2 regions of the Zoogloea sp. GDB6 genome follow, and region 2 is predicted to be linked to the other one. Evidence: riboswitches for the same ligand, from Rfam matches in the RefSeq annotation. Region 2 holds a riboswitch; the other holds the start of a gene.
The links. A riboswitch is a leader RNA that binds a small molecule or an ion and turns the genes downstream of it on or off. The one in region 2 is predicted to bind S-adenosylhomocysteine.
Positions count from the first base shown of each region.

Region 1: linked by a shared signal. The riboswitch ahead of ahcY (adenosylhomocysteinase) and the one ahead of metH (methionine synthase) in region 2 are both predicted to bind S-adenosylhomocysteine.

Region 1 is NZ_CM161497.1:215,724-222,430, forward strand. Features, by position in the region: gene AC1PQG_RS00970 (hypothetical protein) at 1-275, opposite strand, end outside; gene AC1PQG_RS00975 (hypothetical protein) at 294-800, opposite strand; gene AC1PQG_RS00980 (DnaJ domain-containing protein) at 797-1,075, opposite strand; gene metF (methylenetetrahydrofolate reductase [NAD(P)H]) at 1,081-1,938, opposite strand; gene ahcY (adenosylhomocysteinase) at 1,995-3,407, opposite strand; S-adenosyl-L-homocysteine riboswitch at 3,509-3,617, opposite strand; gene dsbD (protein-disulfide reductase DsbD) at 3,672-5,495, opposite strand; gene cutA (divalent-cation tolerance protein CutA) at 5,583-5,918, opposite strand; gene AC1PQG_RS01005 (ABC transporter permease) at 5,926-6,707, opposite strand, start outside.
Region 2 is NZ_CM161497.1:4,772,657-4,779,363, forward strand. Features, by position in the region: gene AC1PQG_RS21825 (trimeric intracellular cation channel family protein) at 1-149, opposite strand, end outside; gene metH (methionine synthase) at 243-3,944, opposite strand; S-adenosyl-L-homocysteine riboswitch at 4,032-4,103, opposite strand; gene AC1PQG_RS21835 (oxidoreductase-like domain-containing protein) at 4,153-4,392, opposite strand; gene AC1PQG_RS21840 (bifunctional aminoglycoside phosphotransferase/ATP-binding protein) at 4,500-5,933, shown strand; gene AC1PQG_RS21845 (hypothetical protein) at 5,912-6,235, opposite strand; gene AC1PQG_RS21850 (ammonium transporter) at 6,272-6,707, opposite strand, start outside.

The DNA of each region.
Region 1 (6,707 bases), 1.2 Mb from region 2:
GGCACGTACTTCTCGAGGGGCTCGCCGTACTGGCGTTCGAGCAGGATGGCCTGGACGAACTGCTCGGGGCTGACCAGCAGGTTGATGACCGATTCCTTGCTGGCGTCGAACTCGCGCATGACGGCCAGCACGTCCTTGGGGGCCATCTCGTCGAGCACCGCCACCAGGGCGTGGTCGCCTTCCTGTTCGGCGATGACGGCGAGATTGGCTTCGGCTTCGGCGATTTCGCCGGCCTGGATCAAGGCATGGGTTTGCTTGATGACAAGCTCAGACATGGAGGGAAAACCTTTCGATTAACGGTCGACGGCGTCGAAGCCCTGTTCGGACAGCCACTCTTCCCCGGCTTCGCCGAGGTCGTCGCTGTCTTCGTCTTCATCACTGGCGCTGGGGGCGGCAGCGCGGGCGATGGCGCCGCTGCCGAGCATCCATTCGAGCACTGCGGCGGTGACGAGAAAATCGCTGCCGCCGGCCTGCTTGAGGCTCTGCTCGACGAGCGGCTTGGCCCACGGGGCGAGTTCGAGGGATTCGGCGAGTTCGTCCCAGTTGGGGAAGCTGCCGTCGCCCGGCTCGGTGTGCGAGGCGGCGTGCAGGGCCTTGGGCGCGCTGAAGCGGAAGGCGCCGTGCAGTGCGGAGGCCACCATCTCGGGGGCGGTGTCGATCATCGAGAGCAGGAAGGGGAATTCACTGTGTTTCTCGCGGACGCGCTTCTTGAGCACGTCCTTGCCTTCCGAGTCGGAGCGCAGGTCGTCGATTTCACTGGCGTAGCGCTCGAAAATGTCTTCGAAGTAAAACGAGGTCAAGAAATTACCTTTTCAATGTACGAGGCCCACAGGGACGTGGCCTCCTGCAGCGGGTCGTCGATGAGGTTGCGCTGGCGCAGGGCGTCGTAGTCGCGCCGCTTGGCCTCGTCGGAGAGCAGATCATAGGCCGTCTGGATGTCGCGGAAGCGCGCTGCGGCGCCTGGATCGGGGTTGCGGTCCGGATGGTAGAGGCGCGCCGCCTTGCGGTAGGCGGTCTTGATGACTTCCGCCGAGGCGCTCGGCGCGACGCCGAGGACTTCGTAGGGATCACGCATGGCGCTCAGCCCTGCTTGTTGTTGACCTGGCCGATGCCCAGCCGTTCGCACAGGGCGATGGTGGGGCCGGCCTGGTTCATGCTGTAGAAGTGCAGCCCGGGGGCGCCGGCTTCGATCAGCTTGGCGCACAGCTCGCTGACCACGTCGAGGCCGAAGGCCTTGATGGATTCCGAGTCGTCGCCGAAGGCTTCGAACTTGCGGCGCATCCAGCGCGGGATCTCGGCGCCGCAGGCATCGGAGAAGCGTGCCAGCTTGGAGAACGAGACGATCGGCATGATGCCCGGCACGATGGGCACGTTGACCCCGAGGCGCTCGCATTCGGTGCGGAAGTGCAGGTAGGCGTCGAGGTTGTAGAAGTACTGGGTGATCGCCGAGTCGGCACCGGCATCCACCTTGCGCTTGAAGGCCAGCAGGTCGTCCTGCGGCGTGCGCGCCTGGGGGTGGTATTCCGGGTAGGCGGCGACTTCGATGCGGAAATGGTCGCCGGTCTCGGCGCGGATGAACTCGACCAGCTCGTTGGCGTAGCGCAGTTCGCCCGGATCGCCGACGCCGGAGGGCAGGTCGCCACGCAGGGCGACGATGCGGCGGATGCCTTCGTCCTTGTAGCGCAGCAGGATCTCGCGGATGTGCTCGCGGGTGGAGCCGATGCACGACAGGTGCGGCGCGGCCTGGTGGCCTTCACGCTGGATCTCGAACACCGTTTCGAAGGTGCGCGCCTGGGTGGAGCCGCCGGCACCGAAGGTGACCGAGAAGAACTCGGGCTGCAGCACGGCCAGCTGGGCACGGGTGGCGCGCAGCTTCTCGACGCCTTCCAGGGTCTGGGGCGGGAAGAATTCGATGGAGAAGGGAGTCTTGTTCGGCACGGGATTTTCCTCGTGGGCCCGCCGGCGCATGGGCGTCGGCGGGCAGGGGCCAGCTCTTAGTAGCGGTAGTGCTCGGCCTTGTAGGGGCCGGCGACGGGCACGCCGATGTAGTCGGCCTGGGCCTGGGAGAGCACGGTGAGATTGGCACCGATCTTCTTCAGGTGCAGGCGGGCCACCATCTCGTCGAGATGCTTGGGCAGCACGTAGACGCCGACCGGGTACTGCTCGAGCTTGGTGAACAGCTCGATCTGGGCCAGGGTCTGGTTGGCGAAGGAGTTGCTCATCACGAAGCTCGGGTGGCCGGTGGCGCAGCCGAGGTTAACCAGGCGGCCTTCGGCCAGCAGGATGATGCGCTTGCCGTCCGGGAAGATGATGTGATCGACCTGGGGCTTGATGTTCTCCCACTCGTACTGGCGCAGGCTGGCGACTTCGATCTCGGAGTCGAAGTGGCCGATGTTGCAGACGATGGCGTTGTTCTTCATCGCCTTCATGTGGTCGTGGGTGATCACGCCCACGTTGCCGGTGGTGGTGACGAAGATGTCGCCCATGGAGGCGGCGTCTTCCATCGTGACCACGCGGAAGCCTTCCATCGCTGCCTGCAGCGCGCAGATCGGGTCGATTTCGGTGACCCACACGGTGGCGCCGAGGCCGCGCAGGGATTGTGCACAGCCCTTGCCCACATCGCCGTAGCCGAGCACCACGCCGATCTTGCCGGCGATCATCACGTCGGTGGCGCGCTTGATGCCGTCCACCAGGGATTCGCGGCAGCCGTAGAGGTTGTCGAACTTGGACTTGGTGACCGAGTCATTGACGTTGATGGCCGGGAACTTCAGCTCGCCCTTGGCGTGCATCTGGTACAGGCGGTGCACGCCGGTGGTGGTTTCCTCGGTGACGCCCTTCACCTGCGCCAGGCGGGTGGAGTACCAGGTCGGATCCTGTTGCAACTTGGCCTTGATGGAGGCGAACAGCACCACGGCTTCCTCGCTGTCCGGGTTGTCCAGCACCGACAGATCCTGCTCGGCGCGGGCGCCCAGGTGCAGCAGCAGCGTCGCGTCGCCGCCGTCGTCGAGGATCATGTTGCTGTAGCCGCCGTCGGCCCACTCGAAGATGCGGTGGGTGTAGTCCCAGTAGTCGGTGAGGGATTCGCCCTTCACGGCGAACACCGGGATGCCCTTTTCGGCGATCGCGGCGGCGGCGTGGTCCTGGGTCGAGAAGATGTTGCACGAGGCCCAGCGCACTTCGGCGCCGAGAGCGGTCAGCGTCTCGATCAGCACCGCGGTCTGGATGGTCATGTGCAGGGAGCCGGTGATGCGCGCGCCCTTCAGCGGCTGCTTGGCGGCGAATTCCTCGCGGATGGCCATCAGGCCGGGCATTTCGGTTTCGGCGATGCGGATTTCCTTGCGACCCCAGTCGGCCAGGGACAGGTCGGCAATAACGAAATCGGTGAACTTTTCAGCCACAGCGTTCATGAGAACTCCTCGAACATGTGGCCGGGAAGGGACTACGCGTGGCTCGGGATGATGGCTCACCGCGTCTCCCCGTGCCCGGCACGGGTTTGCAAACAAGCATGGACGGGTGAGCGCGGTTGCGGGTGACGCGGAGAAAAGCCTCGCGGCACCGACATCGAGCCTGGGACGGCGGGCCTTGCACCCGGCGGTCTTGCAGCGCTCCTCGATTCAGGGGGGCGATTATAGCGGATCGACGCTGATTTTCTTGAGAATTTTGCCGCGCTCCTACAGCGCTGCGTCGAGGACCTTGCCAAAGACCTCCGCTTCCTGGAAGCCGACCACGCGCAGATCCTGGCGTTCTTCTCCGCCCGCCTTGAAGAAGATGATGCCGGGCGGGCCGAACAGATTGAAGCGCTTGAGCAGGGCTTTGTCGGCATCGTTGTTGGCGGTGACGTCGGCCTGCACGAGCTGGAAGCCGGCCAGGCGTTTGGCGATGGCCGGGTCGGCGAAGGTGAAGCGCTCCATCTCCTTGCAGGAGATGCACCAGTCCGCATAGAAGTCGAGCATCACCGGGCGGGTGGAGGTCTTGATGACTTGGTCGAGCTCTTCCACCGAGGCGACGCGCTGGAACCTGGTTTCGGCTGCGGCGGGCGCTCCGGCGGCCTGGGCACGCAGGATCGCGAGGGGCTGCAGCGGGTCGCGGGAGCCGGCCATCGCGCCGATGAACAGCGCCGCACCGGCGAGCAGCGCGAGCACGCCGAAACCCTTCCAGAAACGCTGCCAGCCGCTGGCATGGGGCGGCAGCGGATCAAGGGCGTGCAGGTAGATCGCCGAGAACACCAGCAGGCCGGCCCAGGCCAGCATCGGCACGACGCTCGGCAGCACCGGCGTGACCAGCCAGATGGCGACGCCCAGCAGCATCACGCCGAAGGCGCGCTTGACCCCTTCCATCCACGGGCCGGGCTTGGGCAGCGCGCTGCGCGCCAGTACGCCGACGAGCAGCAGCGGGGCACCCATGCCGAGGGCCATGATGAACAGTGCGGCGCCGCCGAGCGCGGCGTTGCCGGTCTTGGCGATGTAGAGCAGGGCGCCGGCCAGCGGTGCGGCGACGCAGGGGCCGACGATCAGCGCGGACAGGGCGCCCATCAGCAGGATGCCGCCGGGCGAGCCGCCCTGATGGTTGACGGTGTCGGACAGGCGGCTCTGCAGCGCGATGGGGAGCTGCAGTTCGTAGAAGCCGAACATGGAGCCGGCCAGCACGATGAAGATCAGCGAGAAGGCGCCGAGTACCCAGGGGTTTTGCAGTGCGGCGGACAGCAGCGTGCCGGATAGCCCGGCGGCGACGCCAGCGGCCGCGTAGGTGAGGGCCATGCCGAGCACGTACAGGCTGGACAGGCCGAAGGCGCGGCCCTTGGTGATCGCATGGCCATGGCCGACGATGATGCCGGACAGGATCGGGATCATCGGGAACACGCAGGGCGTCAGCGCCAGCAGCAGGCCGAAGCCGAAGAAGCTGAGCAGGATGGTGGCGGTGCTGCCGCCGGACAGCAGGCGGGCGATGCGGCCGGATTCGTCGTGGCTGCTGTCGGCCACAGGAGCGGCCGAGGCCGGCGCTGCGCTGGCGGCGGGCGTTTCGGCCTTGCCCAGCGCACGGGCCAGGAAGCCGCCGGATCCGCCGTCGGCGCCGGCTGCGGCGATGGTGAAGCTCTGCTTCTGCGGCGGGTAGCAGATGCCCATGTCGGCGCAGCCCTGGCTGCTGACTTCCAGCTCGAAGGGCGGCTTGCCGGCGACGATGGGCACCGGGACGACCAGTTCGTGGCGGTAGATCTCCACCTGCCCGAAGGCATCGTCTTTCTTCGGCTTGCCGGGCGGGATGGCGGGTTCGCCGAAGGTCACGCCTTCGGCCTGAAACTTGAAGCGGTGGCGATACAGGTAGTAACCGTCGGCGATCTGGAAGCGTACTTCGACGGTGTGGTCGTCCACCGCGCGGGCGGAGACGCGGAAGGCCTGTTCGACCGGCAGCGGCTCTTCGGCGGCGTGGGCGAGGCTGCCGAGCAGGGACAGAATGAAGAGCAGCAGGGGCAGCAGGAAGGTACGGATTCGGATCATGGCCGGCAGTGTAGGGGCAGCACGGCCGGGCCGCCCCGCGAATGGATCAAGAAATGGCGCTCGGGCTGTAGAAGGCGCCAGAGGCGTTCAGGTGGCCGCCTGCGTTTCGGCGGCGACCCAGGCCAGGTAGCCGGGCAGACCGTCAGTGACAGGGACTGCGATCAGCTCGGGAAGTTCGTAGGGATGGGCTTCCTGCACCGCGGCCTGCAGTTCGACGTAGCGGGCGCGGGTGGTCTTGATCAGCAGCGGCACTTCGCTGGCCGTTTCGACGGCACCCTGCCAGCGATAGACCGAGGTGCACGGGGCCAGGATGTTCACGCAGGCGGCCAGGCGGCGTTCGATCAGCAGCGCGGCGAGGGTATTGGCTGCGGCGGCGTCGGGCAGGTTGGTGAGGACCAGCAGGGTGTCGTCGGTGGTGCTCATGGGGTTCTCATTTCAGCAGCCGGCGGCGCGTCAGCGCCAGGGCCAGCCAGAAGGCCGCGACGGTGACGGCGGCCAGCACGCCGGCGTGCAGCGCGATGTTCTGCGGCACCTGGCCGAGCAGCAGCGGGCGGGCGAGGCTGACCGCATGGCTCAGGGGCAGTGCGTCGGCGATGTGGCGTACCGCGTCGGGCAGCTGGCTCTGCGGGAAGAACACGCCGGACAGCAGCGTCATCGGCGTGATGAAGAGGGTGAAGTAGTACATGAAGAAGTCGTAGCTCGGCGCCACGGCGGTCATGATCAGTCCGAGGGCGGCGAAGCACAGGCCGGTGAGGAAGATCACCGGGATCGCTGCCAGCGCCAGCGGCGAGGCGGTGAAGCCGAAGGCGGCGATCACCGCGAGGATCGCCGTGCCGGCCAGCGTGGCCTTGCTGGCGGCCCACACCAGCTCGGCGGCGACGATGTCGTCGAGGGCGATCGGGGCGTTCATGATGGCCTCCCAGGTCTTCTGCACGTGCATGCGCGAGAAGCCGGAGTACAGCACCTCGAAGGTGGCCGCGTTCATCGTGGAATAGCACAGGGTGCCGCCGGCCAGGAAGGCGATGTAGGACACGCCCTCGACCTGCGGCACCAGCATGCCGAGGCCGTAGCCGAGGCCCAGCATGTAGATCACCGGGTCGGCCAGGTTGCCGACGACGGACGGCAGGGCCAGCTTCTTCCAGACCAGGAAGTTGCGCCGCCACACCGCGGCGAAGCGCAGGGACAGGCGTGGCGGAGCAAAGTGGCCGCGGC
Region 2 (6,707 bases):
AGCGTGCCGCCGCCGAAGGCGCTGACGAAGGTCACCGAGAACACGCCGATGACGTCCATGCGCTTGCGCGTGGCCTCGATGAGGCCCGACAGCGCAAAGGCGATGGTCGCGGCGATTTCGATGGCGGTAAGGAGGAGTTCGATCTTCATGGTGGAAACGGGGCGTCTGTACCGGCCCCCTGAAAAGCGCGGAGGGCGGCCGCAGCCGCCCTCCAATCTAGACCGTTTTACACGGCCGGCGTATTACAGCAGCGGCGCCAGCCACTTGCGGGCTTCGTCCACCGTCATGCCGGTGCGCGCGGCCCAGTCGGCCAGCTGGTCCTGGCCGATCTTGCTGACTGCGAAGTAGTGGCTGTCCGGGTGGGCGAAGTAGAAGCCACTGACCGCCGCTGCCGGCGTCATCGCGAAGCTCTCGGTGAGCCCCATGCCGGTGTTGGCCGGGGCGTCGAGCAGCGTGAACAGGTCGCCCTTGACGGTGTGGTCCGGGCAGGCCGGGTAGCCCGGCGCCGGACGGATGCCGCGGTAGGCTTCCTTGATCAGCTCGTCGCAGCTCAGCGTCTCGGCCGGCGCGTAGGCCCACAGCTCCTTGCGCACCTTGGCGTGCAGCCATTCAGCGGCGGCTTCGGCGAAGCGGTCGGCCAGCGCCTTCAGCATGATCGCGTGGTAGTCGTCGTGGGTGCGCTCGTAGGCGGCCAGGCGGCCCTCGATGCCGAGGCCGGCGGTCACCGCGAAGGCTCCCACGTAGTCGGCCACGCCGCTGTCCTTGCCGGCCACGAAGTCGGCCAGGCAGTAGTTCGGCTTGCCGGCCGGGCGCTCGTGCTGCTGGCGCAGGCCGCGCCACGTCATCTGCACCTGGCTGCGGGATTCGTCGGCGTAGATCTCGATGTCGTCGCCCACCGCATTGGCGGGGAACAGGCCGACCACCGCGCGGGCCTTGACCCACGGGTTGGTGTCCTGCTCGGCGACCATGCGGGCCAGCATCACCTCGGCGTCGGACTTCAGCTCGCGGGCGGTCTCGCCGACGATGTCGTCGTGGAGGATCTTCGGGTAGCTGCCGGCCAGGTCCCAGGTCTGGAAGAACGGGCCCCAGTCGATGTAATCCACCAGCTCGGCCAGGTCGATGTCGAAGGCCTGCACGCCCAGCTGGGCCGGCGCCGGCGGCACGTAGGCCGCATCGCCGTTCCACTTGAACGCATTGGCGCGGGCCTCGGCCAGCGTGACCATCGCGACGCCCTTCTTGCCGGCGTGCTGGGCGCGGATCTTCTCGTAGTCGGCGGCCACCTCGGCGGCGTAACCGGCGCTCTGCGCCTCGGACAGCAGGCTGGTGACCACGCCGACAGCGCGGGAGGCGTCCGGCACGTAGATCACCGGCTGGTCGTAGTGCGGGGCGATCTTGATCGCCGTGTGGGCGCGGCTGGTGGTGGCGCCGCCGATCAGCAGCGGCACGTCGAAGCCCTGGCGCTTCATCTCGGACGCCACGTGACTCATCTCTTCCAGCGACGGCGTGATCAGGCCGGACAGGCCGATAGCCTGGGCGCCGTGCTCCTTCGCCGCGGCGAGGATCTTGTCGCAGGGCACCATCACGCCCAGGTCGACGATGTCGTAGCCGTTGCAGCCGAGCACCACGCCGACGATGTTCTTGCCGATGTCGTGCACGTCGCCCTTCACGGTGGCGATGACGATCTTGCCCTTACTGCGGGCGCCGGTACGGGCCTTTTCCTCTTCGATGTAGGGGATCAGGTGGGCCACCGCCTGCTTCATCACGCGGGCCGACTTGACCACCTGGGGCAGGAACATCTTGCCGGCTCCGAACAGGTCGCCGACCACGTTCATGCCGACCATCAACGGGCCTTCGATCACTGCGAGGGGCGGCTTACCTTCGGCAGCCAGCTTGGCGCGCACTTCCTCGGTATCGGCAACGACGAAGTCGGTGATGCCCTTCACCAGCGCATGGGACAGGCGCGCCTCGACAGGCTGCTCGCGCCACGACAGGTCGGGGCCGGAATCCTTGGCCTTGCCTTCCTTGACGGTCTGCGCGAACTCAACCAGCGCCTCGCCGGCGCCCGGATGGCGATTGAGCACCACGTCCTCGACCTTGGCGCGCAGCTCCGCCTCCAGATCGTCGTAGACGCCGAGCATGCCGGCATTGACGATGCCCATGCTCATGCCGGCCTTGATGGCGTGGTACAGGAACACCGTATGGATCGCCTCGCGCACCGGGTCGTTGCCGCGGAAGCTGAAGCTCACGTTGGAAACGCCACCGCTGATCTTGGCGTAGGGCAGATGCTCCCGGATCCACGCCACGGCCTGGATGAAGTCCACCGCGTAGTTGTCGTGCTCCTCGATGCCGGTGGCGATGGCAAAGATGTTCGGGTCGAAGATGATGTCTTCCGGCGGGAAACCAATGCCGGTCAGCAGTTCGTAGGCCTTGGCGCAGATCTCGGTCTTGCGGGCGAAGGTGTCGGCCTGGCCCTTCTCGTCAAAGGCCATCACGATCACCGCCGCGCCGTACTGGCGGCACAGGCGCGCCTGGCGCAGGAACTCGGCCTCGCCCTCCTTCATGGAGATGGAGTTGACCACGCCCTTGCCCTGGATGCACTTCAGGCCGGCCTCGATGACGCTCCACTTGGAGGAGTCGAGCATGATCGGCACGCGGGAGATGTCCGGCTCGGAGGCGATCAGCTTGAGGAACTTCTCCATCGCGGCCAGCGAATCGAGCATGGCCTCGTCCATGTTGATGTCGATGACCTGGGCGCCGTTTTCAACCTGCTGGCGGGCCACCGCCAGCGCGTCGTCGAAGCGACCTTCGAGAATCATGCGGGCGAAGGCGCGGGAGCCGGTGACGTTGGTGCGCTCGCCGACGTTCACGAACAGCGATTCCGGACCGACGTTGAAGGGCTCCAGGCCCGACAGGCGCAGCTTCTTCTCGATGTGCGGGATGCTGCGCGGGGTGACCAGCGCGACCGCCTCGGCAATCGCCTTGATGTGCGCCGGCGAGGTGCCGCAGCAGCCGCCGACGATGTTCACCAGGCCGGAGCGGGCCCATTCGACGATCTCGGAGGCCAACTGCTCCGGCGTCTCGTCGTAGCCGGTGGGCGACAGCGGATTGGGCAGGCCGGCGTTGGGGTGGGCGGAGACGAAGGTGTCGCAGACAGTGGACAGTTCATCCACGTACTGGCGCAGCTCCTTGGCGCCCAGCGCGCAGTTGAGGCCGAAGCTGATCGGCTGGGCGTGGCTGAGAGAGTTCCAGAAGGCCTCGGCGGTCTGACCGGACAGGGTGCGACCAGAGGCGTCGGTGATGGTGCCGGAGATCATCACCGGCACACGCTGCTTGATGTCGGCGAACAGCTTCTCGACGGCGAACACCGCCGCCTTGGCGTTGAGCGTATCGAAGATAGTCTCGATCAGCAGGATGTCGGCGCCGCCCTCGAGCAGGCCCTTGGCCGAGTCGTAGTAGTCATCGACCAGCGCATCGAAGCTGATGTTGCGGAAGCCCGGATCGTTCACGTCCGGCGAGATCGACAGGGTGCGCGACGTGGGGCCGACCACGCCGGCGCAGAAGCGCGGCTTGGCCGGGTTGGCGGCGGTGAATTCGTCACACAGCTCACGCACCAGGCGGGCGCCCTCCACGTTCAGCTCGTAGGCCACGTCGCCCAGCCCGTACTCGGCCTGGGACACGCGGGTGGCGTTGAAGGTGCAGGTCTCGATGATGTCCGCGCCGGCCTCCAGGTAGGCCCGGTGGATGCCGCCGACCACGTCCGGGCGGGTCAGCACCAGCAGGTCGTTATTGCCCTTCAGGTCCTTGGGATGATCGGCGAAGCGCTGGCCGCGGTAGTCGGCCTCACCGAGCTTGTGCTGCTGGATCATCGTGCCCATCGCCCCGTCGAGGATCAGGATGCGATGGGTCAGGGCGGACTGGAGTTCGGCGGTGCGGTCGGCTTGCATGGATCTACCTCGGTACGGATTTGTCAGCCGGGAGGGACGCGCGCTGCAGCGGCACAAAAGCGAACAGCGCGGCAAACCCGGCTGGAAGGTTTGCGAGCGCCGTTGATGATTGCCGAGCCTGGCCCACGGGTTTCGCAGGTCGCAACGCTCCTCGGCAAGGGGCGGATTTTACGGGGTTTTCAGTCCATCTGCCAAGATCGGGCAGCGTTCAGGCGTCGACCGCGGCGAGCAATTCGCGGGCGTCATCCCGCCACCAGCCGAGAGCCGCGTAGAAGCCTTCCCACACGCAGCCGTTGCAGCCACGTCCGCAGCAGGTGGTCGGCGCTGGTGGCGGATTGCGATGTGCCAGCCCGGCCGCGTCCAGCAGGCCACGGATAGCGGCAATCTGCGCCTCGGCCTCGGCAAGGTCGGCGGGACGAGAGGTGAAGGGATCGACAAACGCAGTCATGGCGGCAGCTCCAGCAGCGGGGGCCGCGACGATAACACGGCCCAATGCAGGGATGCAGCGGACACTTTTGAACGCTCGGCCTAATGCGACGGGAGGATAATGACGTCATGTCCGCCCCACTCCCGCCCTGGCTCGAAGCCTTCCGCGCCCAGCTCGGCGCAGAGCTCGTCGAAACCCATATCTCCTGGCTGCTGCTGGCCGACGGCTTCGCATGGAAGCTGAAGAAGCCGATCACCCTGCCCTTCCTCGACTACGGTTCCGCGGCGCGCCGGCACTTCTTCTGCCAGGAGGAGCTGCGCCTCAACCGACGCTTCGCGCCCGAGCTCTACCTGGGCCTGGAGGCGGTCGGTGACAGCGGGGAATGGGCGGTCAAGATGCGCCGCTTCGCCGAGAGCCAGCGCCTCGACCACGTCTGTGCCCGCGGCGCGCTGACGCCGACGCACCTGTCGGCCCTCGCCCGCGTCGTGCATGCCTTCCACCGCGCCGCAGCAACGGCCCCCGCCGCCAGCCGCTTCGGCGAACCGGAGCAGATCCGCACGCCGGCCATCGACAACTTCACCGCCATCCGCGGCTTGCGGCCGGATGCGGCGCCACGCCTCGAGCGCCTGGAAGCGTGGACCGAGGCCGAGTTTGCGCGCATCGCCCCACGGATGGCGGCCCGCAAGGCCGCCGGCGGCATCCGCGAATGCCATGGCGACCTGCACCTGGGCAACCTGGTGCTGCTGCACGGCGAGGTGATCCCTTTCGACTGCATCGAATTCAATGACGACTTCCGCTGGATCGACGTGGCCTCCGAGCTGGCCTTCACCTATGTGGACCTGCTCGACCACCGCCGGCCCGACCTGGCCGTCTGGCTGCTCAATGAATGGCTGACCGAGTCCGGCGATTTCGACGCCGTGCCGGTGCTGCGCTTCTACGCGGTGTACAAGGCAATGGTCCGCGCCAAGGTGGCCGCTTTCGCCGGCCAGCCGGACACCACCGATGACTACCTGGCCCAGGCCGCACGCCTGACTGCACCTACGCGTCCGCGACTGGTGATCACCCACGGCCTGTCCGGCTCCGGAAAGAGCAGCCTCAGCGCCGAGTTGCTGCGCGCCGACCCCCACGCCGCCACGCTGCGCCTGCGCTCCGACGTGGAACGCAAGCGCCTGTACGGACTACCGCCGCTGGCCAGCAGCCGTTCCTGCGTGGCCGGCGGCATCTATACACCGGAAGCGACCCGCCGCACCTATGCGCGCCTGACCGAAGTGGCCGGCCAAATACTGGATGCCGGCTGGTCGGTAATCGTCGACGCGGCCTTCCTCCAGCGTGACGAGCGCAGATCCTTCGCCGAACTGGCCCAGCGGCATGGCGCCGATTTCGCGATTCTCGCCTGCACGGCGCCGCTTGACGAGCTGCGCAGCCGCTTGCGGGCCCGTCGCAACGACCCTTCCGAAGCCACCGTCGAAGTGCTCGAACGGCAGCTGGAGTGGATCGAGGAACTGGATACGGACGAACAGGCCCACGTCATCCCGCCGCCTCAGCGCAGGGAGCCGACGTAACGCTCGGTCGGGTGGGTGGAGTTGGGGCGCGATGAGCGCAGCCGCTCGAGGAGACCCCGGGCCACCCGATCATTGGCCGCGTCGCCATCGACCGATCTCTCTTCCAGCTCCATGGCGGCTGTCAGCCGCTCAGCCAGGTCGGTCAATTCGGCATTGCCGGCCTCCCCGGCCAGGCGCACGATCTCCCGCGCGTAGTCCTTGTTCACCCGCATGTATTCCACATCGGTGATACGGTTGCTGACCCTGCGCATCAGCAGGTGGATGCGGCCCATCAGGCCGTAAATGACGGTATCGGACTCCATAGCGATTCCTTTCCGGTTCCGTTGAAAATCAGTTGATCAGGCGTGGCTGATGGTTTCACCATGCTCGACGAGGTCGAGGCCTTCCGCCTCGGTACGCTCGTCCACCCGCAGGCCCACCAGGCGGTCGATGAGCTGCAGCACGCAAAAGGTGGCACCGCCGCTATAAACCAGGGTGGCGGCAATGCCCGCCAGCTGGGCCAGCAGGTTGCCCCGCACACCGCCGATGGCCGGTGAGGCCAGCCAGCCGGTCAGCAACGCACCGAGAATGCCGCCGACCCCGTGGATGCCGAAGGCGTCCAGCGCATCGTCGTAGCCGAGCATGCGTTTCAGCGCGGTGGCACCCAGGTAGCAGCCGACACCGGCAACGAAGCCGATCAGCAGCGCCGCCTGCGGCGTGACATAGCCGGAGGCCGGCGTCACCGCGACCAGCCCGCCGACTGCACCGGACACCAAGCCGAGGGCACTCGGCCGG